DNA from 4 places in the Massilia sp. TWP1-3-3 genome. Region 2 is predicted to be linked to each of the others. Evidence: predicted binding sites of a transcription regulator. Region 2 holds the regulator's gene; each other region holds the start of a gene.
The links. Region 2 encodes FNR, which switches genes on or off when oxygen is low (the NO sensors DNR and NnrR bind a similar motif). Its sites were predicted from a motif close to TTGATNNNNATCAA; they were not measured.
Positions count from the first base shown of each region.

Region 1: ACP7D4_RS23025 (universal stress protein) is a predicted target of FNR. The motif match lies at 2,628-2,641, and genes of this name have one in related genera.
Region 3: cqsA (alpha-hydroxyketone-type quorum-sensing autoinducer synthase) is a predicted target of FNR. The motif match lies at 4,616-4,629, and genes of this name have one in related genera.
Region 4: ACP7D4_RS18420 (OmpW/AlkL family protein) is a predicted target of FNR. The motif match lies at 1,812-1,825, and genes of this name have one in related genera.

Region 1 is NZ_JAFCWX010000031.1:13,607-21,006, reverse strand. Features, by position in the region: gene ACP7D4_RS23035 (PAS domain S-box protein) at 1-859, opposite strand, end outside; gene ACP7D4_RS23030 (TadE/TadG family type IV pilus assembly protein) at 1,076-1,594, shown strand; gene ACP7D4_RS23025 (universal stress protein) at 1,732-2,565, opposite strand; gene ACP7D4_RS23020 (heavy metal response regulator transcription factor) at 2,761-3,435, shown strand; gene ACP7D4_RS23015 (heavy metal sensor histidine kinase) at 3,413-4,828, shown strand; gene ACP7D4_RS23010 (DUF535 family protein) at 4,985-5,971, shown strand; gene ACP7D4_RS23005 (bifunctional 2',3'-cyclic-nucleotide 2'-phosphodiesterase/3'-nucleotidase) at 6,072-7,400, shown strand, end outside.
Region 2 is NZ_JAFCWX010000009.1:23,414-30,813, reverse strand. Features, by position in the region: gene ACP7D4_RS10830 (NAD(P)/FAD-dependent oxidoreductase) at 1-706, opposite strand, end outside; gene ACP7D4_RS10825 (hypothetical protein) at 782-1,306, opposite strand; gene ACP7D4_RS10820 (LytR/AlgR family response regulator transcription factor) at 1,454-2,224, opposite strand; gene ACP7D4_RS10815 (sensor histidine kinase) at 2,217-3,485, opposite strand; gene ACP7D4_RS10810 (hypothetical protein) at 3,548-4,090, opposite strand; gene ACP7D4_RS10805 (DEAD/DEAH box helicase) at 4,143-5,396, shown strand; gene fnr (fumarate/nitrate reduction transcriptional regulator Fnr) at 5,421-6,182, shown strand; gene ACP7D4_RS10795 (hypothetical protein) at 6,341-6,562, opposite strand; gene ACP7D4_RS10790 (FixH family protein) at 6,571-7,104, opposite strand; gene ccoG (cytochrome c oxidase accessory protein CcoG) at 7,119-7,400, opposite strand, start outside.
Region 3 is NZ_JAFCWX010000006.1:40,497-47,896, reverse strand. Features, by position in the region: gene ACP7D4_RS07550 (ABC transporter permease) at 1-2,175, shown strand, start outside; gene ACP7D4_RS07545 (response regulator) at 2,206-3,207, opposite strand; gene ACP7D4_RS07540 (sensor histidine kinase) at 3,237-4,532, opposite strand; gene cqsA (alpha-hydroxyketone-type quorum-sensing autoinducer synthase) at 4,703-5,944, shown strand; gene ACP7D4_RS07530 (group II truncated hemoglobin) at 5,944-6,345, shown strand; gene ACP7D4_RS07525 (DNA recombination protein RmuC) at 6,346-7,400, shown strand, end outside.
Region 4 is NZ_JAFCWX010000019.1:96,098-103,497, reverse strand. Features, by position in the region: partial or broken gene ACP7D4_RS18430 (M56 family metallopeptidase) at 1-392, opposite strand, end outside; gene ACP7D4_RS18425 (BlaI/MecI/CopY family transcriptional regulator) at 455-838, opposite strand; gene ACP7D4_RS18420 (OmpW/AlkL family protein) at 1,125-1,739, opposite strand; gene ACP7D4_RS18415 (hypothetical protein) at 1,957-3,678, shown strand; gene ACP7D4_RS18410 (glycosyltransferase family 2 protein) at 3,682-4,503, shown strand; gene ACP7D4_RS18405 (GtrA family protein) at 4,514-4,921, shown strand; gene ACP7D4_RS18400 (class I SAM-dependent methyltransferase) at 4,959-5,642, shown strand; gene ACP7D4_RS18395 (glycosyltransferase family 2 protein) at 5,635-6,687, shown strand; gene ACP7D4_RS18390 (YbaN family protein) at 6,667-7,038, opposite strand; gene ACP7D4_RS18385 (M48 family metalloprotease) at 7,297-7,400, shown strand, end outside.

The DNA of each region.
Region 1 (7,400 bases), on a different contig from region 2:
TGACCGAAATAAAATAGTCGGGCGCGCCGTGCTCGTCGCGGCGCAGGGCGACGGTCAGGTTGATCCAGACAAAATGGCCCTGGCGGTGAATATAGCGTTTTTCGATCGAGTACCACTGGCGCGCGCCGGCCAAGGTTTCGTTGAGCAACTGCATATCGATGGGCAAGTCGTCGGGGTGAGTCAGGTCCTGAAACGTCAGTTGACGCAGGGCACCCTCGGGATAGCCGACGATCTCGCCGAACTTGCGATTCACGTGCAACAGGGCGCCGTCCAGCCCGACGTGGGCGATGCCCACTGCCGCCTGCTCGAACGTGGCCTGGAACTTGGCCTCGGACGCGAGCAGCGCCTTGCTGCGCAGCAGCGCGTATTCGGCGACGGCGGCCTTGGTGAATTCTTCTTGCACCAGCAGCGCGAAGTCGCGCAAGGCGGCAATCTGCGCGACGGTCAACTGGCGCGGCTTGCTGTCGATGATGCACAGCGTGCCGAGCGCGTGGCCGTCCACGCCAAAGACCGGCTGACCGGCGTAAAAGCGGATCAGCGGGGCGCCGGTGACCAGCACATTGTGCACAAAGCGCGGGTCGAGCTGCGCATCTTCCACCACGATCAGCTCGCGTTTTTCGACGGCGTGCGCGCAAAACGCGTCGGAACGGGCCGTTTGCCTCTCGGCCAGCCCGTAGCGCGACTTGAACCATTGCCGATCTTCATCGATCAACGACACCAGGCAGATGGGCACGTCAAAAAACTGCGCGGCAAGCCGGGTGATGCGGTCGAACCGCTCTTCCGGCGGCGTGTCGAGCATGCCGGTCGCGTGCAGCGCTTCCAGGCGATCGCGTTCGACGTTCGGAGAAGGTGAGGACATGGCTTACCGCCTTGGCTGATGTGAGTTCGATTGTAGCCCCTATTGCCAACAAACAACGATACGTATTGTTTCACACGTGCGCTTGCGGCATCCCATCGCTTCATTTTCGGCCTTGCAATCATTGGCTTCGATCAATCTCGATCTTTGGCCGCCCCCTACAATCGATGTGACACTTGACAAAACCTTGGCAGCGCCAAGGAAACGGGAGCGTAGAACATGACTGATACATTGCACCTGACGGGGAAACGCCTGCCCCCCGGAGATAAGCCGGTCTCAAGGCGGCGCCAGGCCGGCGTTGCGGCGATTGAGTTCGGCATTATCCTGCCCGTCCTCCTGCTACTGCTCGCGTTGCCGATTTTTATCTCTCGCGTACTGATGCATTACTCGGTAGCGCAAAAGGCGGCGCATGATGCCGCCTTGTACCTGGCGCGCGTGCCAGCCTACGAGGTTTGGAATCAATCGATGTTCGGCGCCAACGTGGCCATTGCCAAGGAAATTGCCACCATCGAATTAGCTGAGCTCAGGCCCGGGATGGACTCCCCCGTCTATGTCGGCGTGTCGTGTAACGGTTTCCCCTGCGGACCGCAACAGCCCAAGAATATCCGTGTCACCGTCCAGATGCTCATGTTTGACGAATTTTTCAGCGACAGTACGTGGCGCATCGTTGGCGATCAAGGGGTTTTGGTGACAGCGGAGATGAATGTTCCCTACGTTGGATCACCAACTACCCAGTAGGCGCAGTTGCATTCACGCAGTTGCATTCACGCAGTTGCGTTCACGCAGTTGCGTTCAACAAGTTTGAAAAACCTTAAAACAACCCGCCGTCTCGGCCGAGCGTGCGGGTTGTTTTGCATTCCAGCGTGCCGTTGCGCCTAGTGCGCCATCCACAGCGGTATCGGGGACGTGAGCAAGGCGGTCCGGCTGGCCCCGCCAAGCAGGATCTCGCTGAAGCGGGAATGCCCGTAAGCGCCCATGACGATCAGGTCGGCGCCCTGGTCCGCCGCCAGCGACAGCAATGATTCGCCGGCGTCGCCGCTGGCCTGGGCGGCGGTGACGTCAACCCGGATGCCATGGCGCGCGAGATACAGGGCGATGTCGGCACCGGGCGTGTCGCCGTGCTGGTCGCCTCCTTCTGAGTTCAACACCACCAAATTCACCGCTTGCGCGCGCTGCAGCATGGGAATGGCGCTGGTGATCGCGCGCACCGCATTGCTGCTGCCGTTCCATGCCACCGTGATGCGCGTGCCCACCTCGCCAATGGCGCCCTTGGCCGGCACGACCAGCACCGGCCGCGCGCAGTTGAGCACCACGTACTCCGGGAAATCGGTGCGCAGGCGGGGCGTGAATTCATCGTAGGCCGACTGGCTGATGACGACCAGGTCGCAATAGCGCGCATGCGTGCTGATGCCCGCCCCCGCCTCGTCGTCAATGCGGCGCCGTTCGAAGGAGTTCACGCCAGCCCGGCTGGCGCGCTGGTCGAACAGGTCGAGGACGCGGTCGGCTTCGGCATGCAGTTCGGCGATCGGAAACGCAATGGCAGGCGTGCCAGGATCGAGCCCGGTTTGTGGAAACAGATAGGAAGCCAGGCCCGTGACGGCGCCCCCCACCAAGTGGGCGTCGTGCAGCGCGGCCAGGCGCGCGGCGATATCGGTACGCACGGCCGAACGGGGCGATTGGTCGACATGAACCAGAATAGTCTTGTACATTGCAAGCACCTCACTGAGTTTTGATCACAGCAAAATGTACAGCTTTTGTTACAAAAGCATCCATGATGTGCATCAAATTCGCCGACCATGCTGACCAGAATCGGGTCTGGCCCGGCCGATGCAAAGACCAATGGCAGTCGGGCGCGACTTTTCTGCGAGAATACGCCTGTGCAAACGGTGCCGTTCGGGGAAGCTATGAAGATATTGATCATCGAGGATGAACCGAAGACCGCCATGTTCGTCAAGCGCGGCTTCATGGAGGAAGGTTACGTGGTCGACGTCGCCGTCGATGGCGTGGAAGGCCTCGACCTGGCCCTGGGCGGCGCTTACGACATCATCGTCCTCGACGTGATGCTGCCGGGGCAAGACGGCTGGGCGGTATTGGCGCATATCAAGCATCGCAAGCCGCGCCAACCGGTCATCCTGCTCAGCGCGCTGGATGCGGTCGCCAATCGGGTCAAGGGCCTGGACCTGGGCGCCGACGATTACCTGATCAAGCCGTTTGCCTTTTCCGAACTGCACGCCCGGGTACGCAATGCCGCGCGCCGCGGTCCGGCGCGCCAGGCCGACATGCTGTGCCTGGACGATTTGGACATGGACCTGGTCCGGCACAAGGCGACCCGCGCTGGCCAGCTGCTGGACCTGGCGCCGCAGGAATACCGCTTGCTCGAATACCTGCTGCGCCATGCCGGCGAGGTGTTGACGCGGACCCGGCTGGCCGAACAGATCTGGGACATCAGTTTTGACGGCGACAGCAATGTCGTCGATGTGGCCGTGCGCCGCTTGCGCAGGAAGGTCGACGACCCCAGCGAGCGCAAACTGATTCACACATTGCGGGGAGTCGGCTATGTCCTCGAGGCCAGGCCTTGACGGCGCCGGCCGGCGCGGCTCGATCGCCTTTCGGCTGACGCTCTGGTATGCCGTGCTCAGCTTGCTGCTGGTGGCGGCGGCCGGCACCATGTTGTATCTGGTGCTGGCCGACTGCCTGCGGCGCGACGACGACCAGTGGCTCACGGGCCAGATCGCCGACATCAGCCGTTTGTTGACGCTGCACCCGAGCAACGCGGCGGGGCTGCATCGCGACACGGTGATGCTGCCCGGCTCGTCCATGCGGGTCCTGGATGCCGAAGGCAAGCAATTGATGGAAACGGCGGCGCAGGGCGGCAATTTGACGGGCAATTCGGCGGCCGCGTTGGATGCCGTTTCGGGCAAGCCTGACCGCGGCCGGGACTGGAGGCGAGGCGACGCCGTATTTCGCGTGATGTATTCGCGCGTGCGCGCCGGGTCCGGCTTTACGGTGCAGGTGGCGATCGACCGCAGCGACGAGGAACAAACGCTCAAGTCCTACCAGCGCATCATGTTGAGCGTACTGGCGGCCGCGCTGGGGGTCGCCATCGTTGGCGGCCACCTGATCGCGCGGCGCAGCCTGGAGCCGGTATCGCGCCTGGCGGCCATCATCGACGAACTGGGCGCCGCGCACCTGTGCCGCCGCATTGCAGACGATGGCTGGCCGCGCGAACTCGGTCCCCTGGCGGCCAATTTCGACCAGTTGCTGGCACGCCTGGACAATTCGTTTGCGCGCGTCTCGCGTTTTTCCGCTGATATCGCCCATGAGTTGCGCACGCCCCTGCACATCCTGCGCGGCGAGGCCGAGCTGGCGCTGTCAAAAACGCGTTCGGGCGACGATTACCGCGAATGCATCGTTTCGGCCACTGAAGAATACGCGCGCCTGATGCGCATGGTCGACGCCTTGCTGTTCCTGGCCCGCACCGATTCGCCCGAGTCGTTCGCGGACAAGCAAACACTGGTGCTTGAAGACGAAGTCGGCAGTGTATGCGCTTTTTACCAGGCGCTTGCCGATGAGCAGGAAACCGCGCTTGACATCAGTGGCGCTGCCGTGCTGGCCGCCGATCCAGGCTTGCTGCGGCGCGCGCTGGCCAATCTGATCATCAATGCGCTGCGCCATACGCCCTCTGGCGGGCGCATCAGCATCGCGCTCGAAGCGCTGTCCGGACATGGCGCGCAGATCACGGTCAGCGATAACGGCGAAGGCATCGCCGCCAAAGACTTGCCTTACGTTTTCGACCGCCTGTATCGCGCCGACCATGCCCGTTCCGGCCATGGCGCCGGCGCAGGCCTGGGCCTGGCCATCGTCCAATCCATTATGCAACTGCATGGGGGCAGCGCTTCGCTCAGCAGCGTGGCGGGGCGCGGCACCGTGGCGCGCTTGGTCTTTCCGGGCGTCGCCGCCAACCCAACCTGACCAAACGGTCAGCTTCGGGTCATGCTCCCGCCATGTCAATATGCCATGATTCTGGTTTGGTGCACGCCGGCCTGCCGAGCATGAGTACAGCTCGCGCCCGCGCTTGCCCGAGGGCGGCCACGACGGCCGCTCGCTGCACTGACCACAGGACATCGCGTGAACCAAGCCCTACCTACGAGCATGATTGGCCCTTCCACCGCCCCATCAGCGGCGCCCGGCGCAGTGTGCGGCGGCACCGTCGAGAAAAACATAGCGCTGTCGCTTCCCGTCATTGCGTGGGATGCGAGCTTGTCGAGCGCGCCCCCCGGCTTGCCATACTTGCGCGAACTGCTCAAGCTTGGCGCCAGGGTCGCCTTCAATTGGCGCGCGACGCGTACGTGGCTGAGCTACTGGAATTCGTCGCTGTTCCTGGCGCAACTGGCCGGCGCGCAGCCGGCGATCCTGAAGAAAATCTACCGCCCGTACCTGTTTCGCGGACTCGATTGCCCGCAACGCGTGGCCGCACTGTGTGCGCACTACGATTTCATCGTGCAGCGCCAGCTCGGCGCGCTCGTGGCGCTCGCCGCGCAAGCACCACGCGTGCTGACCCGATTTACCGGAAAATCGGGTCTGGACTACCGGCTCGAACTGGTCGCCATCACGTGCATGGAACGCGAGGGCGAACTGGTCTTGCAACTGTGCGACAGTGCCGCCGTCATTTTTTCCGTCGCCTTTACGGTGATGCGCGCGGGGCAGCACCATCAGCTTGCCGTGGGATGCCTGCAAGGCGGCCGCGCGCCCGATGCGCGCGAGCGGATCCGGCTGGCAACACGCGACTGGCATGGCCTGCGTCCGCACACCTTGCTGATGCGCCTGATACAACAAGTTGGCAGCGCGTTCGCCTGTGACTCGCTGGTACTGGTTGGGAACGCCAACCGCGTGATGTTGCAACAAATCCGCAAGGGCCGCGTGCTGGCTGACTATGACACTAGTTGGCGCGAACTTGGCGCGCTGCGCCAAAGCGACGGCAACTTCGCACTGGCCTGCATGGCCCCGGCGCCGCCGGACTTGACGCAGATTGCGTCCAGCAAGCGCTCGGAAGCGAAAAAGCGCCACCACTTGCTGGTGAGCGTGGCCGATGCTGCCTGCAGCGCACTGGCCTGATTGCTTGCACCAATGGAGCTGTACTTGAGCGTCATTGCACGGTCATTGCACGGTCACAATCGGCTACTAGAGTGGCGCCTTTGTTCTCATAACGACAAGGATGCCAATGAAACCAGTATCAACGTGGATCGTCGCCCTGGCGGCGGCAGGCCTGGCCGCTTGCAGCCCCAAGGACCATGGTCCAGTCATTCCCGAAGGCACAACTGTCACGTTTGCCCTGCTAGAAACGACCGACCTGCACGCTAACGTGCTGAGCTACAACTACTACGCGCTGACGCCGGACGTCACACTCGGACTCGAACGCACCGCCACGCTGATTAACGCCGCACGCATCGAAAACCCGAACAATATACTGCTCGACAATGGCGACAATATCCAAGGCACCATGCTCGGCGACCTGCAAGCAGTAGCGACGCCGGTGCCGTGCAGCGCGACTTTAGCCATCCATAAAGCCATGAACGCGCTCAAGTTCGACGGCGGCGGCATGGGCAATCACGAATTCAATTACGGCCTGCCGTTCCTGAGCCAGGTTACCAACACCGAGTTTGGCATCCCCGGCGTGAGCAAACCGGCTGGCGCTTGCGGCGCGCCGGCCTACCCGCTCGTATTGTCCAACGTAACTGGGGTGGCTAGCGCGAAACCGATCTTCGCCCCCTACGCGCTGCTGGCGCGCGATTTCGACGCGACCGCCCCGGACGGCGGCAAGCTGAAGGTCAAGTTCAACATCGGCATCATGAGTTTCGTGCCGCCCCAGATCCTGGAATGGGACCAGAAGAACCTGGCCGGCAAGCTCGCCGTCGGCGGCGCCCAGGAAGCGGCGCGCCAGTACGTGCCCGAACTGCGCAACAAGGGCGCCGATGTCGTCGTGGCCCTGTCGCACGGCGGTCTGGACATGAGTCCGTATAGCCCGAAAATGGAGAACCAGAGCTACCACCTGGCCAAGACCGGCATCGACGCCTTGCTGATCGGTCACTCGCACCTTATCTTTCCAAAAGCGAAGGAAGCCGGCGGCCCGGCCCTCGACCCGTCGCTCGCCGCCATTCCGGCCGCCGCCAGTGTCGACGCCGTCAACGGCTTCGTCAATGGCGTGCCAACCGTCATGGCGCAAAGCTGGGGCCGGCGCCTTGGCATCATCAGGATGACCATGGCTTACCAGGGCGGCAAATGGGTGACCCAGCCAGCCAAGACCACGGTTGAAGCGCGCGGCTTCAAATATACCGATGGCAACACCAACGTCGGCGCCGACGCCGCCATTGCCGCAACCGTCGCCAATGAGCACGCCGCCGCCATGGCGTATGCCGCGCAGCCACTGGGCGTGTCCACCGACTTTGAAATGTCGGCCTATTTCGCCCTGGTGGGCGATGTCAGCGCGATCGAATTGGTCAACCAGGCGCAGCTCGACTACGTGAAAAACATGATCGCCACCAGC
Region 2 (7,400 bases):
GTTCTTCAAGCAGCTTGTGGGCGGGGGCCGAGTCGCGCTCGGGCAGCGGCGCCAGGATGCGCGGCGCCCCTTCAAGCAGCAAGATGCGCACGTCCCGTTCGGGCCGCAGGTGGGCAAAGCCGTAGGCGGCGTATACCCCGCTCGCTTCGCGCAGTTCGGCGGCCAGCTCCACCCCAGTGGCGCCGGCGCCGATGATGACGATGTCGACCGCGCCCTGGCCGCCTGCGGCGCGCCGGGTATCGGCCTGCGCCAGACGGGTCAGCAGCAGCAGGCGAAAGCGTTCTGCGTCTTCGGTGGCATTGAGGGAAATGGTGTGTTCGGCCGCGCCGGGCACGCCGAAGTAATTCGAGGTACTACCCACGGCAATGACCAGCGTATGGAAAGAGAGGGTACGCTGCGGCAAGACCAACTCGCCGTTTGCGCCGGCAATGGGGCCAACGGTCAGGCTGTGCGCCGGCGCATTGAGCGCGGTAAGGGCACCATAGACGAACGTGAAACCGTTGTCATGCGCCAGCTTCTGGTAGGACAAGCCTTCCTGGTGCAGGTCGAGCGTCCCGGCCGCTACCTCATGCAGCGAGGGCTTCCAGATATGGGTCAGGCCCCGGTCGACCAGCGTGACCTTGCCCGCTCCCAGCTTGCGCCCCAGCTTGCAGGCCAGTTCCAGCCCGCCGGCGCCGCCTCCGACAATGACGATGTCACCCTGCACGCGATCCTCCCGTCCACCGTTATTGGACGAGAGTTTACTACGCGCCGCAACAGGAGCGGCGCACGGCGGGTGGCCTTAGTCCTTGTCGTGGCCTTTTCCGTGGCCCTTGTCATGCTTGCCTTCGTGCTTGTCCTCGTGCTTGCCTTCGTGCTTGCCTTCGTGCTTGTCGTAGTTGTCGTGATTGGTACGCTCGTCGAGCCGGAAGCCGCGCTGGTCATTGTCGCGCCGGTTGTCGTAACGGTTCTCGTCGCGGTGGCCATCGCCCCCATGCGAGCGGCGATACTGCGGAGCATAAGTATTGTTGTACCAGCTGTCCTGCACAAAATAGACTGGCCGGCCGCAGGCGTTGTAGGCAGCGCAGTGCTTGCTCCACTTCTTGGCGTGGCCGGGCGGCACGCGCAGGTACATCGGCGGCGCGTTGCGGTATTGCGGCATTTGCTGGATGATCATCGGCTGCTGGTAGATCACCGGCGGACGCGACAGGTTACCCAGGTCGATGCTGCCGTAGTAGCCCGACTGGCCCAGCTGCAGGCTGAGATTTTGCGCCATCGCGCCGGCCGCAGCCGTCATGATCATTGCGGCGATTAGTAATTTTTTCATTGTGTGCCTCTTCGCAAGTGACGAAACGCCAATGGCGCCTGACCACAGGCAGCGGGCTGATGCCCGCTCCTGGTCATGCACGAAGTTTAACAGAGGCAACATGAACTTCTGTTCGCCAACACACATAGTTACCGCTGCTTACACGCATTACATGTTGCGAAACAGCGACATGAATGGCTGGCTGACCGACAGCGTCTCCGGCCGCGTTTTCAGCCTGACCATGCCCCTGCCCGCGTCATCGCGCGTGATCGACGCCACCGCCCGCAGGTTGACGATGGTCGAGCGGTGGATCTGCTTGAAGATCGCCGGGTCGAGCACGTCGAGCAGTTCGCGGATCGGTTTGCGCAGCAACGCTTCGCCGCCCGCCGTCATCACCACCGTGTACTTGGTGTCCGACTGGAAGTAGGCCACATCGTCAACCATGATCAGGCGCGTTTCGGCGCCCGCGCTGGCGGTCAGCCACACCAGCGGCGGCTCCTTGCCGCTGTTGGGAATGCTGCGGCCAAGCCGCTCCACCAGGGCGGCCAGCGCGGCGCTGTCGCCGGCGCCGCCGGCGATGCGCGCTTTCAAGCGCTGCACCGTGGCCGCCAGGCGGGCCCGCGCCACGGGCTTGAGCAGGTAGTCGACTGCGCCCTTGTCAAAGGCGTCGATTGCGTACTGGTCGTAGGCGGTGACGAACACCGCCTGGGTGCCGGGGCTGGCGTCGGGCAGTGCGGCGGCTACTTCCAGGCCGCTCAAGCCGGGCATGCGAATGTCTAAAAAGGCCACCTCGGGCTGGTGCAGGGCAATCGCTTCCAGCGCGCTGCCGCCGTCGTCGCAGGCCGCGACAATGTTCAGTTCCGGCCAGACCTCGCCCAGCAGCATCACCAGCGCCTCGCGCAGCAGCGTTTCATCTTCGGCAATTACGCACTTAGTCATGCTGCGCTCCCTTTTTGATCGTGTTCAGGGCGGTGTTGGGCACCGTGATCGTGGCCGCAACCCCGCTGGGAAAATTGGCCACGATGGCAAACGAGGCGGCGCTGCCGTAGGCCAGGCGCAGCCGTTCGCGCACATTGCGCAGTCCGATGCCGGTGCCGCCGCCCTCGGCCGAAAAACCGCGCCCGTCGTCGGCCACCGTGACCGCCACCGCGGTCTCGTGGGTGCGCGCCAGGATCCACACCGTGCCTCCGCCGGACTTGGGTTCAAGCCCGTGCTTGATGGCGTTTTCCACCAGCGTTTGCAGCATCATCGTGGGAAACAGCACGGCGCGCAGCGCAGCGGGGACCTCGACCTGCAGCGACAGGCGGCTGCCCATGCGAATTTTCAGAATGTCGAGGTAAGCCTGGGCCCGTTCGAGTTCATCGCCAATGGTCGAGAGGCTATCTTCGGTGCGCGGCAGCGAATGGCGCAGGTATAGAATCAGGTTGCCCAGCATCTCGTCAGCGCGGGCCGGATCGGTGCGCGTGAGCAGTTGGGCGCTGGCCAGCGTGTTGTACAAAAAGTGCGGCTCGACCTGGGCGTGCAGCAAACTCAATTTGGCCACCGTCAATTCCTTTTCGGTGGCGCTTTGGACCACGCTGGCCTGCTCGGCGCGGCGCAGGCCGGCCACGCGCCGCGTAACCGAGCGCACGATCGCTTCCGCGTTTTCCAGGTTGGTGGCGAAGTCGACGAAAAACCAGTCGCTCCAGGCTGAGCGCTCCGGTTCGCAAATGAGCGTCACGCTGCCGGCCTCGCCATTCGGCGCGACCGTCACCAGGATCTGGTTGAAGTGGGTGCGCAAGTGGCGCGTGAACTGGATTTGCACCGTGTCGCCACTGTAAGGGTCGATACGCTTGATCTTGGCGCGCAGTTGCAAGCTGTCGCGCGCGCTGTCGACCGACTCGATGCCCGGCAGTTCGCGCACCGCCGCCTCGACCAGGTCGAAGGCGGCTCCCGCTTCGAACGGGATTTCGATCTGGCGCCGCTGGCGGTTCGACAGCGAGCTGCTGTTGACTTCGCCGGTAATCAGGCGCACCCGGCGCAGGTGCGAAAAGGCCGTGATCAAGACCACGGCGCCGAGCAGCATGCCGGTCGCCGCAATAAAGCCGCCGGCGTCGCGCCCGATCGGTTGCAGCAGCGCGTCGTTGGCGATCAAGGCGCACAGGAAATACAGCACCATCCAGGAAACGGTGAGGCGAAACAGGAAAAAGAGGCTGGTCATGAGGGGTTCCGGGTCAGTAGTCGTAGGCGCAGCTTAGCAAGCGCGGTCCGTGACTTCCGGCATTATCCGACAGAACCCCGCAGGGGCCGACGGAGGCGGGAAAACCAGCCAATGTCATCGTCGACGGTCCTATCGCAGTAGCGCATCATGTCCTCCATGGCGGCGGGAGCATCCACACCGGCTATATTCTCGGGCGTGGTATTTCTGCGGCATAACAGCACACGGTTGACGATGGTGCCCGTTATCCAGCGGCAGCCCCCTACCTGGACGTTCGTATAGCCGCGACAGGACAATTTGAATGTCAGCGATTGCGCCATGCCAGCGGCCGCGCCGCCGAAACACGACCATAGGATGACCTTGCCCGCAAACGCTTTCGGCAGACCCCGTTTCTCGAGCAGGCGAGCCAGTGAGCGCGCCGAATGCGTATACCCGGCGTCTTTTTGAATGCGGTCGCCATAATTTCCATGTCCCAAAATCAGCAAGTCGTGATGCAGATGGGCCAGACTAATTTCCGGTGATGAGACATCGCTCCCCACATTGCCTTGAGCCGAAGGCTGGCAATGCAGCGTCGCGGCCGCGCTGGCCCACCTTTGTGGGACGGACACGGGCGGACAGGCTAAACTGTCGGCTCCATTCCCAACGCTGCAAGGTTTGCCCATGTCGTTTGCTTCCCTCGGTCTGATCGACCCGCTCATGCGCACGCTCGATGCGCTTGGCTACACGAGCGCCACGCCGGTGCAGGCACAGGCGATCGGCCCGGTCCTGGCCGGGCGCGACGTAATGGCCGCAGCCCAGACCGGGACCGGCAAGACCGCCGGTTTCGCCCTCCCGCTGCTGCAGCGCCTGACCATGGAAGGCGGCCAGGCGGGCAGCAACGCGGTGCGCGTGCTGGTGCTGGTGCCCACGCGCGAATTGGCCGAACAAGTGCACGACAGTTTCAAGGAATATGGCGCCGGCCTGCCGCTGCGCACCCATGTCGCTTACGGCGGCGTGAGCATCAATCCGCAAATGATGAAGCTACGCAAAGGGCTCGACGTACTGGTGGCCACGCCCGGGCGCCTGCTCGACCTGTACCGCCAGAATGCGGTCAAGTTCGACCAGTTGCAAACGCTGGTGCTCGACGAGGCCGACCGCATGCTCGACCTGGGCTTTTCGCGCGAACTGAATGAGATTTTTGCCGCCCTGCCCGCCAAGCGCCAAACCCTGTTGTTTTCGGCGACGTTTTCCGACGAGATCCGCGCGCTGGCAGGCAAGCTCTTGAACAACCCTCTGAGCATTGAAGTTAGCGCGCGCAACAGCACGGTGCAGCGGATTCGGCAGTGGGTGGTGCCGGTCGATAAAAAACGCAAGCCGGAACTGTTCTTGCATTTGTTGCACAAGCTGCGCTGGGGCCAGGTGCTGGTGTTCGTCAAGACGCGCAAGGGTGTCGACCAACTGGTCGACACCTTGGCGGCAAATGGCGTGGCGGCCGACGCGATTCACGGCGACAAGGCGCAGCCGGCGCGCCTGCGGGCGCTGGAGCGTTTCAAGGCGGGCCAGTGCAAGATACTGGTGGCAACCGACGTCGCCGCGCGCGGGCTGGACATCGATGACTTGCCGCAAGTGGTCAATTTCGACTTACCCACCGTGGCCGAAGACTATATCCACCGCACCGGCCGCACCGGCCGCGCGGGCAATGCGGGCCAGGCGGTGTCGCTGGTATGCGCCGATGAGGTGGACTTGCTCGCCGCCATTGAAATGTTCACGCGGCAAACCCTGGAACGCATCGAAGAGCCCGGCTTTTCGCCCGAGCACCGGGTGCCGCTGACCGATACGGCAGGCCAGGTCGTCAAGAAGCCGAAGAAGGCGAAAAAGGCCAAGGTGACGGGCGATGTTTTGCACGTGGATGTCCGCTTTTTAAAAACCCGATAAGCTGCGATGAAGTATGATGACTGAATGAATCAACCGAATCCCCCTGCAGCTGTATTAAATATCAACGTCTTGAAAGCAAGCTGCGCAGGATGCAGCATGCACCAATTATGCCTTCCCATGGGGCTCGACGAGGGCGAACTGAGTCGGCTGGACCAGATCATTGGCAAGCGCAGCCGCATTTTGCGCGACGAGCGCCTGTACCAAATGGATCAGCCTTTTCGCAGTTTGTACGCGATTCGCTTCGGCCATTTCAAGACTTACCAGGTCAATGCGGCCGGAGAACAACAGATTACGGGTTTTCAGATGGCCGGCGAATTGCTGGGAATGGACGCCATCAGCGGCGACCGCCACCATTGCGACGCAGTGGCGCTCGAGGATAGCGAAGTGTGCGAGATTCCGTTCACCCGCCTTGAAGACTTGTTCGGCCAGGTGCCGACGCTGCTGCGTCACTTTCACCGCATCATGAGCCAGGAAATCACGCGTGAACAAAACGTCATGCTATTGCTGGGCAATATGCGCGCCGAGCAGCGTTTTGCGGTGTTTCTGGTCAATTTGTCGTCGCGCTACGCGGCGCGCGGGTATTCGCCGACCAGCTTTCAGCTGCGCATGTCGCGTGAAGATATTGGCAATTATCTGGGCTTGACCATTGAAAGCATCAGTCGATTGCTGTCGCGCTTCAAAAAGCAGGGCTGGTTAAAGGTCGACAAGCGCGAAGTGACGCTGCTCGACCCGGTGATGCTCAAGGCGATGGCCGCCGGTACCGCGCAGTGCAGCCCGATGGCCTGAGTCAGGCTACCCGTAAAAGTCCCCCCACATCGTCGTCGCGCACGCGACGGACCCATGGAACATTGGCTCAGTTGAACCGTTCCATTGCCGCCAATCGTCGCCCCCGCGTTCACGCGCCGGCCGTCGTTGGTCACTTGGGCCCCATGGGACCCGACGACTCAAAACGGCGCCTTTCCATCGTCCGGCACCACGATCAAATACCCCGTCAGCAAGCCGGCCAGCGTGCAAAACGTCCAGAAGAAGAAAAACCCGATGCTGTAGACCGCCATCGGCGCCAGCGACGACAGCGCTTCCGGCTCGACCCACGAGAAGAAAAAGCCTTCAGCGAGCGCCGCGGCCAGGAACGATGGCCACAGCACCGCCATCGCCAGGCGCTTCATGCCCTGCCTCATGGCGCAATGGCCGCATCGGCGTCGATCGTCATCGACTGCTGGGCCGGAAATTGCCATTCGGCGGCCAGGCGCCAGTCGCGCTTGCCCCCTTCCACATTCACCTGCCAGCGTGCCTGCTCCAGTGCCGGCAGCGGCGCCGAAAAACGCCCCTGTGCATCTGGATACACGGCGAGCAAAATGTCTTTTTCAGGCAACGTCGAATGCGCCAGTCCGATCCTGAACGGGGTCGTGACCGGCTGCCCAAAGCTGGTCAATTCGCCCTGCATCGCATGCGCGCCGGCGTTGTAGTGCAGCGCCACCGACAGGCGCTGGGCGCTGGCCACGCGGTCGCGCCGCAAGTCCTGGTTAATCGCCTTGCCCTGCTTGTAATAGTCGTCGACCACCATCGCGTCCTGGCGCGTATAGGCCAGGTAACCGGTGTAGCCGCCGGCCACCAGGACCACGGCCGGCCCGAGCATCAGCAGCCATGGCCAGCGCTGGGCATACCATGGCGGCGCCGTGCGCAGCCTGGGTTGGGAAGCAGTTTGCATGCGGTTCTCCTTCATTATCTCGGTACGATAAATACGGCTTTTTCGGTGACCTTGAGCGAGGGCTGGTCGAGCGCGCTCAATTCGAACATGATCGCATGCGAGCCGCCCGTCAGGGCTGCCCGTTCGGTCTGCACCCGCACCGGCACGGCGCGCGTGCTGGCGCCGTCGAGCAGCACTTCTTCCTGGTCGGCCAGGCGCACCCCGGGCAGGCCGCTGACGACAATGTGGAAGCGATGCGCCGTTTCGCCGGTGTTCATCACCTGCAGGCGGTACACGTTTTCAATCACGCCGTCGCC
Region 3 (7,400 bases), on a different contig from region 2:
AAAATCACCACCGACGCATCGCAGGCCACGTCCGCGCTCGGCGTCAAGACCGACGCCACGCCGGCCAGCGGCACGGTCTGGGTCGACCCCAACATCCTTACTGCCCTCAAGAGTCGCGTGGGCGGCACCATCAAGGTGGGCGACAAGGATTTCACGATCACGCAACTGATCGCCTCCGAGCCCGACCGGGGCGCCTCGTTCGCCAATTTTGCGCCGCGCGTGATGCTCTCGACGGCCGACCTGGCCGCCACGGGCCTCATCGACAACGGTTCGCGCGTGACGTACCGCCTGCAAGTGGCCGCGCCGACTTCCCGCGCGCTGCCCGCCGTGGCCGCTTACGAAGCCTGGCTCAAAGAGCGCATCGAGGCCGGCGCCATCAAGGGCGTGCGCGTCGAGTCGCTTGAAAACGGGCGCCCCGAAATGCGCGCCACGCTGGAGCGCGCCGACCGCTTCCTGTCGCTCGTTGGCCTGCTTTCGGCGATGCTGGCGGCGGTGGCCGTGGCGATGGCGGCGCGCCGCTTCATGCTGCGCCACCTGGACGCCTGCGCCATGCTGCGCTGCCTGGGGCTCACGCAAAACCAGGTCACGGTGCTGTACCTGACCGAGTTCGCGCTGGTCGGCCTGGTGGGCAGCGCGCTGGGCGTGCTGGTGGGGCTGGGCGGGCATCTGGTGCTGCTCGAACTGATCGGCAAACTGATCGAAACCGAGCTGCCGCCGGTGTCCTGGATGCCGGCGCTGCAGGGCGTCGTCACCGGCATGCTGCTGCTGGTCGGCTTTGCGCTGCCGCCCATCCTGCAACTGCGTAACGTGCCGCACAACCGCGTGATCCGGCGCGAGCAGGCCGCTCCCGCACCGCTGGCGCTGGCCACCTACGCGCTGGGCGTGATCGTGTTTGCGCTGCTGCTGCTGTGGCAGGCGGGCGACCTGAAACTGGCGCTGGTCACGGCCGTCGGCTTTCTGGGCGCCTTTGGCGTGTTCGCGCTGGCCGGCTGGCTTGGCCTGCTCTCGCTCAAGCGCCTGCGCGGCGCCATCGACAACCAGAGCTGGCGCTTTGCCGTCACCTCGCTGCAGCGGCGCCGCGGCGCCACCATCGTGCAGGTGGTGTCGCTGGCGCTCGGCCTGATGGCGCTGCTGCTGCTGACCGTGGTGCGCGGCGACCTGATGGCGGCCTGGCGCAGCGCCACGCCGCCGGACGCGCCGAACCGCTTCATCATCAACATCATGCCCGACCAAAAGGCGGATGTGGCGCGCCGCCTGGCAGCGGCCAAGGTGGCCGCGCCGGTGCTGTACCCGATGATCCGCGGGCGCCTGACGGCCGTCAACGGCGTGCCGATCACCGGCGCCACTTATGAAGATGAAAACGCCAGGCGCATGTCGGACCGCGAATTCAACCTCTCGACAACCACCGACCTGCCGCCCACCAACCGCATCGTGGCGGGCACGTGGTACCAGGACAAGCCGGGCGTGGCCGAAGCATCGGTCGAGCAGGGCATCGCCACCACGCTGCGCTTGAAACTGGGCGACGTGATGCGCTTCGACGTGGGCGGGACGCTGGTGGACGCCAAGGTCACCAGCTTGCGCAAGCTTGAATGGGGTTCGATGCGGGCCAATTTCTTCGTCATCATCAATCCGTCCGCGATGGCGAACACGTCCCAGACCTACATGACCGCCTTCCACCTGCCGCAAAACGCATCGGGACTGACCAATGAACTGGCGCGCGCCTATCCTAACGTATCGGTGATCGACGTCTCGGGCATCATCCGCCAATTGCAAGATGTGCTTGACCAGGTGGTGACGGCAGTCGAGTTCCTGTTCGCCTTCACGCTGGCGTCGGGAGTGCTGGTGCTGTATGCGGCTTTGATGGGTTCGCAAGATGAACGCACGCGCGAGTCGGGCTTGCTGCGGGCGCTGGGCGCCACGCGCCGGCAGCTGGCGCGCGCGCAGTGGATCGAGTTTTCGCTGGTGGGCGCCCTGGCCGGCCTGTTGGCCGCGAGCGGCGCGGCGGCGCTGGGGTGGGCGCTGGCAACCTACCAATTCAAGTTCGAATGGACGTTCAGCCCGACGGTATGGCTGGCCGGCGTGGTGGTGGGCGCCGCCTGCGCCGTCATCGGCGGCTGGCTAGGATTGCGCCACGTCCTCAGCCAGCCGCCCCTGCAAACGCTGCGCGAAGCCTGACCCCGGGTGCCGTGATGCAGTCGCGAATTGTTACAGCGCCGGTTCGCGCTCGTGCAGGTAGTCGGAAAACGAGGTGGCCATCTCCGCCAATTCGCCCGGCGCCAGCTTGAACAAGGCCCAGTAATATTTTTGGGCGCCCTCGCACACCTGCGCCGGCGCGATGTATTTGTGCCAGCCGGCCGCAAAGTCGGCCGAGTACATGCCGTCGCCTTCGCGAAACCACGGGATGATGCAGCGCTCGCGCAGCGCCACCAGCAACGATTGCGGCGCCTCGTTGTCGCAGGCGACTTCATAGTGCGACGTCATGCTGGCCTCGGTTTCGACCACCATCAACTGCGCCTGCCCGTCGGCGTCGTACATCAAGATGCCGGCCGGGTTCGAGAACACGTAATGCTCGACGATCCGCTGCTCTTTGAGGATGCCCTTGACCAGCTGCGCGAACACCGGGTCGCTGACAAAGCTGTAATTGTGCAGCGCGAGCAGTTCACGCAGCGGATCGGACCTGGCTGCGAAATATTCGCGCTGGAGCGCCACGATCTCGGCCTCGAGTTTGTCGAGCGCGTCGTCGTCGCTCTTTTTGATGTAGCGGTCGATCAGGCCGCGGTTGAAGGCGTCCACCGCCACCTTTTCATCGGCCACACCGGTAAACAGAATCTTCTTGCAGGGCAGGTGGGCCAGCGCTTCGCACAGCTGCACCCCGTTCATCTGCGGCATCGAGTAGTCGACCACGAGCACCGAGGGCGTCACGAAGCGCCTGCGCTCAAAGCTGATGCGGTGGATCTGGTCGACGTCGAAGGTGACGTTGGCCTGTTCGTGCGAATTGGGATAGGTGTCATAGCTGGCGCACAGCTTGTTTTGGTGCGCCTCGTCGCGCCCGCCCTGGCCCGTCAGCCACGCGATCGCGGAACTGGTGTCGTGGAAGGCTTTGCTGGCCAGCGCCGGGTCGAGCTGGAACGAGAGGCTTTTCAGGAAGCTGTCGCTGTCGTCGATCAGGACGGTCAGGCTGGGATGGTGATAAATCGGCAGTGGCATGGAGCGGTATCCTGACAGAGTGGGGGCGATTACTTTGCTTTGGCGAGTTGGACCGGGGGGAATTCGAGGACGAAAATGGTGTACGCCCACTCGCGCGAGACGCAGCGGATGCGCGCCTTCCAGGCGTCCACGATTTCCTTGCACAGCGCCAGGCCGATGCCCGATCCCGATTTGGGCGGGTACGAATAAAAGCGCTTGAAGATCATCGGCAGCTGTGGCGCCGGAATGCCGCAGCCGGTATCGATGAACAGCAAGCGCGGGGTGGCGCGCTTGCCGTCGATGATGATCCGGATGCGACCCTTGCCGGCGCGGTGCAGCGCCTTGAGCGCGTTGCGCAGCAGGTTGAGCAGGATGACGACCGACAGTTCATGCTTGCCGGCGAAGGTGAAGTCGGCCCGCACGTCGATCCTGACGGCGTCGCGCTGTGACTGCGCGGTGAACGGATAGCGCCGCATGACCGATTCGACCACCTCCTGCATCGAGACATATTCGTCCGCTTCAAGCTGCTCGTTGACGGCCGCCGCCGACAGCAGGAACAGGTCGACCATGTGGTTCATGTGGTGCACTTCGTGCTGGATGCGCGTCATCGCTTCGCTCATCTCGTGCCAGTCGGCAGGCGACGGATTGGCAGCCGCGTTCAGGCGCCGGTGGATGCCGCGTACATTGGCGTCCACGCTCACCAGGGGCGTTCGCAATTCATGCGAAACTGTGGCCAGGCCCTGCGCCATGCCGGCCAGCTTTTCGTTAGCCAGCACGCGCCGCCCGACCTTGGACACCGCCACCACGACAATGGTAAAGGCGTAGATCGGCAGGTTTTGCAGTACCTGGTGGCTGCTTAAAAAAGCCGGGTCGCCAACCAGCGCGAACAGCGCGCAGGCGGCGGCCACGCCGGTCGCAAACGACATCAGCGCCCACGCGGTCGAGAAGTGAAACAGCACGATCAGCGCCACCAGCAGCGACTGGCTCCACACGCCGGAGGCATGGTTCATCAGGAACAGGAAGGTGAACTGGAATGGCAGTACGTAGGTGACGGCCACGAACAGGTAAGTGTCGCGCAGCGGGCCCTTGAACAGCGTGCCGGCCCATGGCGCCGGCACGCACAGGGCCGCTCCCACCAGGCGCAGGGGCAGGCTCTCGTAGGCCTGCGGGAAGACGTAGGTCCAGATCAGGTAATAAGTGGGCATGCCGAGGCAGCCTATCCACGCCAGCACGATGTAGCGCCAGGTGGCGTGATCGAATTTGCGTTCATAGCGCTGCACGGCCCGCAGCGAACTTTGCTGCAGCCGGCGTCTGGTCGTTTCAAAAGTGCGGCTCAGCAAGCCCATCTGCAGCCATCTCGTAAGTTCTTGATATTTATCAAATTGATTCGCATCAATCGTAATCCTGTCTTATGTTGACAATGGATAACTTGATTTAGATCAAACATCGTCGATGTTGCACCAATGCCAATAATTGAAGGCAGAAAATGAAATTTCTTTTCTCAGGAGAAATCATCATGACATCTGCCGCAAATCAAACGTTAAACCCCATCCGCGCCGAATTGCGCATGCCTTCTTTCGTAACAAAGCGTATGGACGAGCATTATGTGACGCGGGTTCAACAACTGCTCGGCGGTGAACACATGCATGTGTGGAAGCCGGCCGGCGCCGGCGCACTTATGCTTGCCGGCAACGATTACCTGTGCATTGCCAGCGAGGGTAAGCTGCTGGCGGCCCAGGCGCGTGCGCTAGGCGCTCACCAGGGCATGCTGATGTCGTCGGTGTTTCTGCAGGAAGGCAGCAGCCAGCACCGGCTGGAAGCCAAATTTGCCGCCTTCATGGGCGCCGAGGATGGCATCCTGGCGCAATCCGGGTGGGCTGCCAACGTGGGCCTGCTGCAGACGATCGCCGAACCGGGCGTGCCGGTCTACCTCGACATGCTGGCCCACGCCTCGCTGTGGGAAGGCGTGCAGTCGGCGCAGGCGCTGGGCGTGCCTTTTTTGCACAACGATGCGGGCCACCTGGCGCGCCAGGTCGCCAAGCACGGCGCCGGCGTGATCGTCGTCGATGCTCTCTACAGTACCAATGGCAGCATCGCGCCGCTGCATGAGATTGTCGCCATTGCCGAACGCAGCGGCAGCATCCTGATTGTCGATGAATCGCATTCGCTCGGCACGCATGGGCCGCGCGGCGCCGGCATCGTGGCCGAACTGGGGCTGGCCGATCGGGTGCACTTTCGCACCGCCTCGCTGGCCAAGGCGTTTGCCGGGCGGGCGGGCTTTTTGACGTGCTCGAGTCACTTCAAGGGTTACTTTTTGTCGGCTTCGCGCCCGGCGATTTTCAGCTCCTGCCTGCTCGAACACGAGCTGGCCTGGTTCGACGCCGCGCTCGACTTCATCGCGCTCGCCGACGCGCGCCGCAGCGCGCTGCACGCCAGCGCGCGCACGGTGCGCGCCGGCCTCACAGAACTGGGCTACAACGTTGCCGACGGCAGCGAGCAGATCATCGCGCTTGAAGCCGGGCCGGAGCCCAAGACGCTGGTGCTGCGCAAGGCGCTCGAGCGGCGCGGCATTTACGGCGCCGTGTTCTGCGCCCCGGCCACGGCCAAGAACCGCTCGCTGGTGCGCCTCACGCTCAATGCCAGCATGAACGGGGACGACTGCGCGCGCCTGCTGGACGCCTGCGCCGACATGCGGCGCGAAGTGGACCTGGACGGCTGGTCGTCCACGCGCCGCCTGCGCCGGCTGACGCTGGTATGATGTCGGCCATGGATGAACCACAAACTTTATACAGCGTGATCGGCGGCGGCGAACGCGTGCGCGAACTGGTTGACCGCTTCTACGACCTGATGGAACTGGAACCGGAGTTCGCCGGCATTCGCGCCATGCATCCGGTGCCGATGGACAGCTCGCGCGACAAGCTGTTCATGTTCCTGTCCGGCTGGATGGGCGGCCCGGACCTGTTCGTCGAACAGTTCGGGCACCCGCGCCTGCGCGCGCGCCACCTGCCGTTTGCCATTGGCTCGTCCGAACGCGACCAGTGGCTGCGCGCGATGGCGTGGGCGATGGAAGACATCGGCATCGAACAGCCATTGCGCTTGCGCCTGATGGAGTCCTTCTACCAGACTGCGGACTGGATGCGCAACAAGGCTGACGAATAGATGACCGACACCCAGTTCTGGCTTCTGGCTGCGGCAGTGGTGCTGGTGCTGGTGCTGCAGGTGGCAGCGCTGTTGCGCGCCGGCGCCGTAGATGCGCTGGAGCGCCTTGAACGCGAGTTGCGCCTCGAGGTGCAGGGCGGCGCCCAGGGCACGCGCCAGGAACTGGCGGCGGCATTGGCGCAGTACCACGGCGCCACCGTCCAGCAGCTTGACAGCATGCGCCAGCAGATCCACGTGGCCAGCAGCAGCGGGCGCGAAGAGCAAGGGGCCACGCTCAAACGCTTTGCCGACACCATGAACCAGACCCTCTCGACGCTGACCGAGTCGAACGCGCAGCGCATGCTGGAAGTGCGCGCCACGCTGGAAGCGCGCATCAAGGACCTGCAGACCGACAACGGCACGCGGCTCGAGGAAATGCGCAAGACGGTCGACGAGAAGCTGCACGCCACGCTCGAGACGCGCCTGACCGAATCGTTTCGCCACGTCTCGGAGCGGCTTGAAAAAGTGCACCAGGGACTGGGCGAAATGCAGCAGCTGGCGATCGGCGTGGGCGACCTGAAGCGGGTGCTCACCAACGTCAAGACGCGCGGCACCTGGGGCGAAGTGCAGCTGGAAATGCTGCTCGAACAGGTGCTCACGGTGGACCAGTATGCCAAGAATGTGGAGACGATTGCCGGCAGCGGCGCGCGGGTGGAGTTTGCGATCAAGCTGCCCGGGCAAATCGACGGCGGCGCGCCGCTCTGGCTGCCGATTGACGCCAAGTTCCCCAAGGAGCAGTACGAACGCCTGATCGACGCGGCCGAGCGGGCCGACGCCGACGGCGTGGCCCAGGGTGGGCGCGAGCTGGAACGCGCGGTGCGGCTGGAGGCGAAAACGATCTGCGACAAATACGTCTCGCCGCCGCAGACGACCGACTTTGCGATCCTGTTCCTGCCTACCGAAGGCTTGTATGCGGAAGTGATGCGTAGGCCCGGCCTGGCCGACGACCTGCAGCGCACCTTGCGCGTGTCGATTGCGGGGCCGTCGACGCTGGCGGCCATTTTGAACAGCTTGCA
Region 4 (7,400 bases), on a different contig from region 2:
AGCGCTGGGGCAGGAGATCCGGCGGCGGCCAGGCAGTGCAGCATGCGCCGCGCCCGCAGCAGGGCGATGAGCGCATGGCCAAGTCCGGCCAGGTAGATCAGCAACCATGCGCGCGCGGCATTGGCGAGCATGGCGCGGGCCGGATCTTGCGGTTTTTGCACGGCAGGCGCGGCGCCGGCAAGCGGCCCTGCGGCAGCGGCAACCGGGACCGGCGCGAACGCCGTTGTACTGTCCATGTCGATCGCCGGCACCAGCCGCAGCCGTTCGCTGTGCGGCAGCAGGATGACCAGGAAGACCGCCACCACAGTCAGCTGGGCCAGCAGCCACAGGGAACGGTGCGCGGAAGAATCGGCCAGGCGACGGCACAGCGCGGTCAGCGCCCACACGCCCATCCCGGCGGCGAGACAGCCGCCACTGGCTAACAGGAAGCGCAAACCAAGCAAGTCGATGGCGCTCATTTCGCTTCGTCGCCGCCTTCGGGCCAGTCGTTGAGGAGCTGTTCCAGTTGCGCGAGCTCGGCGTCGTCTACCAGTTTGCTGCCTGTGAACATGGTCACGGGCAGGGGCGTGTCCAGCTCCATGACGCGCTTGCCGAAGTCGTGCGCGAACGCGGCCAGGGTGTCGACCTTGTCGAGCGCTGCCTCGTACACCTGGACGCCGTGCACGGCCAACCGGCGCACCGAACCCTTGTCGAGCATGCGTTCGAGCGTCTTGCGGGTGGACGAAAACGACCAGCCAAGTTCGTCAGCTACCTGATCATGGATTTCGCGCGCGCTGAGAGGTTGCTGTCGCCAGAGCGACTTGAGCAAGGTCAGTTCAGAAATCGAGGGAATTGCCATGGTTTGCTCCGCGTGCGACAGTTGCCGATATTGTGCGACAACTGTCACATCCAAGTCAACAGGCGATGTGGGATTTTTCTACGTCTGGCGATGAGATGAAGATGGTCCATTCATTTTTTCAGGATGTGGTTTCCATTAGTTCCTGCAAAACTTCCAAAGCAAGAGAGCGATCACTCCTGCCTGTGCCTCGCTGATGATTGTTATCGCCGCAGCGCAGGCGTAAAAAAGCCCTGCAACTTATTCACTTGCAGGGCTTTTTGTTTCCTCGGCCGGGACGGCGCTTGCTTTAGAAGCGGTAGCCAACGCCCAGCGCGACCATCGTCGGATCAACCTTGAGCTTGCTCACGGTGGTGCCAGCAACGATCACGTCGCTGCGAATATTGACGCGCTTGACGTCCAGGTTGAGCGACCATTTGTCATTGATTTTATAGTCGATGCCAGCCTGCAAGGCCAGTCCGACGCTGTGGCTTTCCAGGTCCCCTGCACCATCTAACAAGTTCACGCTCGAAATGCGCGTGAAGTTGACGCCGACACCCACGTAAGGCGTGAACTGGCCGATCGCATCGAAGTGGTACTGGCCCAGCAGCGTTGGCGGCAGGTGCTTGAAGCTGCCGGCCAGCGCGCCGTCGATGAACACGTCATGTTCTTGCGGGTAGGTCAGCACCAGTTCGGCGGCCAGATGCGGCGTAAAGAAGTAACTGATGTCGAGTTCGGGAATGGTCTTGTTGGACACCGAAATACGGTCGGACGCGCCGACACCACCGATCGGTGTGGATTTGTCGGCCGGATTGAGATGGGCGGCGCGCACCCGAACCAGCCAGTCGCCGTCTTGCGCATGGGCGCTCGTGCCGATCGCACCGAGCAGGCTGAGGGTAATTGCAATAAGGGAGCGCTTGATCATCATGTTTTCCTAGTTGTGGGTTGTTGCTTGTTGGTATGTGATACAGCTTATTGATGTAGCTCAACTAAATCCTTGATGTGTGTCAAAATTTTTGATAACGCATGCAAACATGTATCACATCGCGCAAGGCCGCTGCGAGGCGGGTTTTGTTGTCCGCAAGCCTGTCCCACCCCCTCCCGACAAGTTTCGCTTCCTCATTACCGTCAAGAAAGTAATAATGTGGGTCGTGCCTCAGGGTGGAAAAATGACGTCGGCGAACAAACTACGATGGATGACGGGCGCAATGCTGCTCTCGCTGCTGGCCTTGGCCGGCGCGGCGGCCTACCTTGCCTTGCACCGCATCTTCCAGGTCGACGAAGCGCAAAACCTGTTCATGACGCATGTCGTGGCCACGCACCAAAGCAATCTCTATTTTTCCAACGCGCTGCTGTGGATGCTGGGGCCGATGTCGGCGCTGGTGAGCGCGCAGGAGGAATCATTCAAGATTTTCACGTCGGCGCGCCTGCTGTTCCTGGGCGTGTTCGTGCTCAACATCTATTTGCTGGCACTTAATACCGGCCGCAAGCTGACGACCTTCGCGGGCGTCGCAGCCCTGTTCGGCGCGGCCACGCTGGCGCCCTTGTGGGACTACGGGTTTGAAATCCGGCACGACAACCTGATCCTCACCGGCCTGCTGCTCATGTGGTGGCTGGGCCGCACCGCGCCGCGCGGGCGCTGGTCGTACGTCGGCCTTGGCGTGCTGTCGGTGTGCATGCCGTTCCTGAGCTTGAAGGCAATCGTCTATGTAGCCCCGCTCAGCCTGGCTTTCCTGGCGTTGCCCCCGCCTGCCCACGGGCAAGGCCGCGCGCCCCTGCTGGGCGCCTGGCTGCTGGGCGCGGCAGGTGGGGCCGTGGCGGTGGCGGCGGCCTATCTGGTGTCGGGCGCGTGGCCGGTGTTCCTGGCCGGCTTGCAGGCGGGCGCGGCCAGTGGCGCGACCGCCGTCCGGATGGATCCCGAGATGGCGCTGGGGCGATTGCCGCGCCAGGTTCCGCTGCTGCGCGAACTGGTGGCCATGGCGCTGTGCTGGGTTGTGGTCACGCTGTGCCGTGAACGGCGCGCTGCGCTCACCTGGGACGGCCTGCTGCCCGAGGCCTTGCTCACGCTAGGCAGCTATGGCGCACTGCTGATCAATCCGACGCCGTTCCCCTATAACCTGGTGAACCTGGTGCCGTTCGCCTATCTGCTCGCGTTTCGCTTCGGCGCGCCGCTGGTCGCCTTTGACTGGGGTTGGCGCCATGCGGGCGCGGCCCTCTTTGGCGTGCTGCTGCTGTGGCAGGTGCTTCCCTTTGCCGACGCCACCCGCCGGCACTTCGCCTACACCAACGAGCGGCAAAAAACCCTGATGGACGCGGCCGAAGCGCTGACCGATGCGCGCAAGGATCGCGTCTACGACGCCATCGGCATGCTGCCCACGCGCGCCAGCATCGGCTACAACTGGTACAACCATACGCTCAACAAGGCCGCCTTTGCCAATGGCAGCATCGCCTCGGTGGCCTCGATGCTGAACGCCCACCCGGCCTCGGTGATCATCCGCAGCTACCGGACCAATATGCTTCCCGACGCCGGCTGGCAATTCATCGAGCAGCGCTACATTGCGCTGAGCGATGATTTCTGGCTGCTGGGCGGCGTGCTCGCGCCCGGCGGGGGCAATTACACGGTGCTGCACCCCGGCCGCTATCTGGTGATGCAGTCCGAACTGGGGCGATTGCTGCCACTGCGCGGCGCACGGGTCGCTGGCAAACCGGTCGCGCAGCAACCGGTGGAACTTGCCGTGGGCAGCGTCAGCATCGGGGCGCCGCCTGGTGTGCGTCCGGCCGTGGTGTGGGTCGGCCCGCGCCTGGCCACGCTGCCGGCCATCGGCCCTGGCTATCATGATCGCTTGTTCATCAATTTCTACTGACCCATGCGCGCCCAAGCCTGCCTTCCGCTCGTCTCGATCTGCATGCCCATCTACAATGGCGGCGCCTATCTGGAGCCGGCCATACGCTCCGTGCTGGAACAGGGCTACGCAAATCTGGAACTACGGATCTTCGACGATTGCTCGACCGATGGCAGTTGGGAGCGGCTGCAGCAGATCGGCGATGCGCGCGTTATCCTCGAACGCAATGCGTGCAACCTGGGGCCGGAAGGGAACTGGAACCGGGCGCTGGGCGCGGCGCGCGGCAAGTACGTCAAGCTGTTCCACCAGGACGACTTGCTGCTGCCCGGTTGCCTGGCCGCGCAGGTCGACGCGCTGGAGCGCCATCCGCAAGCGGTGCTGGCCTTTTGTCGGCGCGATATCATCGGTCCGGATGGCAAAAAAATGCTGAGCCGGGGCGCGGGCCTGGACGACGGCCTGGTCGCGCTCGATGCGGTGGCGCGCCGCTGCGCGCGCCAGGGCACCAACATCATCGGCGAACCGAGCGCGGTGCTGTTGCGCGCCAGCAGCGCTGCCGCTGCGGGCCGGTTCGATGCATCGATCGCGTATATGGTCGACCTCGATTATTGGCTGCGCCTGATGGCGCAGGGACCGGCCTGGTACAGCGATGCGGCGCTGGCCGCGTTCCGCGTCTCGCCCGGCCAGTGGAGCGCGGCGATCGGCAAGCGCCAGGGACGCCAGTTTTCCCTGTTCCTCGACCGCCTGGCCCAAGGCGTGCTGCGCGGCCATGGCGCACTGGTCGCGTACGGAAAGCTGCGCTCGCACCTCAACGGGGTGCTGCGTTCCATCCTGTACCGGACTTTATAGGAGTGTGCCCGTGGTAGTATCCGCAACAATTTACCGCACCTTCTTGCGCCTGGTGCGCTTTTCAATGGTCGGGTTTCTCAATACGCTGGCCTCGTACGCGGTCTTCGCCCTGTTTATCCGGATGGGATGCCATTACACGATCGCCACCCTGGCTGCCTACACAGTGGGAATGCTGATGGGATTCAAGCTGCACGGCGCTTACGTTTTCGACCATCCGGGAGACCATCGCTTTTTGCGCTTCACCTTGATTTCGCTGGCCCTGTTCGCCTGCAGCCTGGGCATCCAGGCGCTGGCCAGGACCATCGTCAATGATTACCTGGCCGGCGCCATCGCGGCGGCGATCACGATACCGGTGTCGTTCCTGTTGAACCGCGCTTTCGTGTTCCATGCACCCGCGCCGCCCGACCAGGACCGGTAGATTGTCTTCGATTCACACGTCACAGAATGGGATGCGTATGCAAATGCTGTTTTTGTATGTGATGCAAAAGCTGTTGACCCGCAAGAGGAACAAGATCATCCGGGCCAATCTCAGCGACGACATGCTGGTCATCGGCGACTTTGGCTGCGGCCATTTTGCGAACAAGTACGCCAACGTCCTGGTCGATTTCGCGCAGAGCGACGACGTGCAGCGCGGCGGCTTCAAGGTGGCGAGCGGCGCCAAGACGCTGCCCTTCCACGACCTGAACCTGAACCAGTTTCCCTATCCGTTCAAGGAAAAGCAATTCGATTTCATCATCTGCAGCCACGTCCTCGAGCATCTCGACGATCCGGTGCGCGTCTGCGCGGAGTTTTCCCGCATCGCCAAGGCCGGCTATATTGAAGTGCCCAACTACAGCGCCGATCTGTTCGTCAGGAACAACGATGTCATTCACAAGTGGCTGTGCGCGTTCGGCGCCAAGTCGGGGTCCCTGATGTTCACCGACCGCAAGTCGTTCTTGAGCGCCTTTCCGCCGGTGGCAATCAATATCATGCTGCGGTTTTACCTGCAGCTGACCAACGTGCAGCTGGTCTGGCGCGACAGCATCCGGGCCGAGTATGCAACCTTCAGCGCGGCGCCTTCGGCCACCACCGTCACCAGTTCACCCAGTTCACCCGGTTCACCAAGTTCACCCAGTTCACCCAGTTCACCTTATGAATGACGCCATCGCCAATCGCACCAGGCTGCACATCGTCGTGCCCTGCTACAACGAGCAAGACGTGCTGCCGGAAGCGGCGCGCCAGTTCGACGCCGTGCTCGAGCGCCTGATCGGCAAGGGCATGATCGGCGCCGACAGTGGCATCATTTTTGTCGATGACGGCAGCGCCGACGCCACCTGGTCGCTGATCGAACACGAGGCGCGCACCCGCAGCAGGGTGGCCGGTTTGAGCCTGTCGCGCAACCGGGGCCATCAGAACGCCGTGCTGGCCGGGCTGCTGGCGGCCGATGGCGACGCCGTCGTAACCATCGACGCCGACTTGCAGGACGATATCAATGCGATCGACACCATGGTCGAGCGCTACCTGGACGGCTACGACATCGTCTACGGCGTGCGCGCGGACCGTTCCACCGATACCGTGTTCAAGCGCCGCAGCGCCTCGTTTTTTTATCGGCTGCTGGCGTTTTTTGGTGTGGAACTGGTGCACAACCACGCCGATTTCAGGCTGATGGCGCGCTGCGCCGTGGAAGCCTTGCGCGAATACCGCGAAGTGAACCTTTACCTTCGCGGCATCATACCGCTGCTCGGTTTTCGCACCACCACGGTCGAGTACGCGAGGAAGGAGCGCTTTGCCGGGGAATCGAAGTATCCGCTCAGTAAAATGCTCAAGCTCGCGCTGCAGGCGATCACGTCGTTTTCAACCGTGCCGCTGCAAATGATCACGGTCACCGGTTTTCTGGTGTTCGCCGGCGCCATGGCGGCATCGGCCTATGTGCTGTGGGGGAAATTGTTCACCGATGATATCGTGCCGGGCTGGGCGTCCACGGTCTTGCCCATCATGATGCTCGGTGGAATTCAGATCCTGGCGATCGGCGTGATCGGCGCCTATCTCGGCAAGATCGTCGACGAGGTCAAGTCGCGCCCCCGCTACGTGATCGACAGGGTCACGCAGCCGAACATGCCGCCACCGCCGCGCGGCGGGCGGCGCAAGGCTGACCGCGCGGCGGCGCCGGATCGCACTGCCGACTCAATCGGACGGCGGCCCTGACGACGTTGGCAGGCGCAGCAAGAACATGCTGACGGCGGCGCCTGTGCTCACGATCAGCAGGCGCAGCCAGAGCGACTCGTAGCGCCACGCCGCGTACGCGAGCGAGCTCCACATCAAGACCAGCGCCAGCACCTTGGCCCTGAAAGGAATGCCGCGGCCTGCCTCGTAGTTGCGCAGGTAGCTGCCAAACAGCCGGTGGCTCAACAGCCAGTTGTGCATGTCCTTGTTGCTGCGCGCGAAGCACGCTGCGGCCAGCAAAAGAAAGGGCGTCGTCGGCAGCAGGGGGACGAAGATTCCGATCACGCCAAGCACGATGGCCAGGATGCCGACAGTGGTCAGGACGATTTTCACCAGCGCCTGTCTTGCGTGCGGGCGGGAAGGGGGCGGGTTACAGAGGAAGTGATCGGGCCGGCTGTGAAAGTACGCATGTTCATTCCAACAATGTGGCAAGGGTTGCAGAAGTGTAAAACGTTTCACGCGTTTGCACACGAATCGCGGCCCCATCCACGGTGTTCCGTGCTGCCGTGCGTTATGATTCTGGCTTCCGATCCTGGCTTCCGATTCTTCCCACCGCGCGCCCGCCCGCCTACACCACAGGACCTCATTAACTTGGAAGCGACCACCTACCACGCCGATGTCTGCAACTACCTTTCGGCGCGCGAGCCCGACCTGTGGCGCTGGGGAGCCTTATCGACCCAGGACGACCTGCAGCA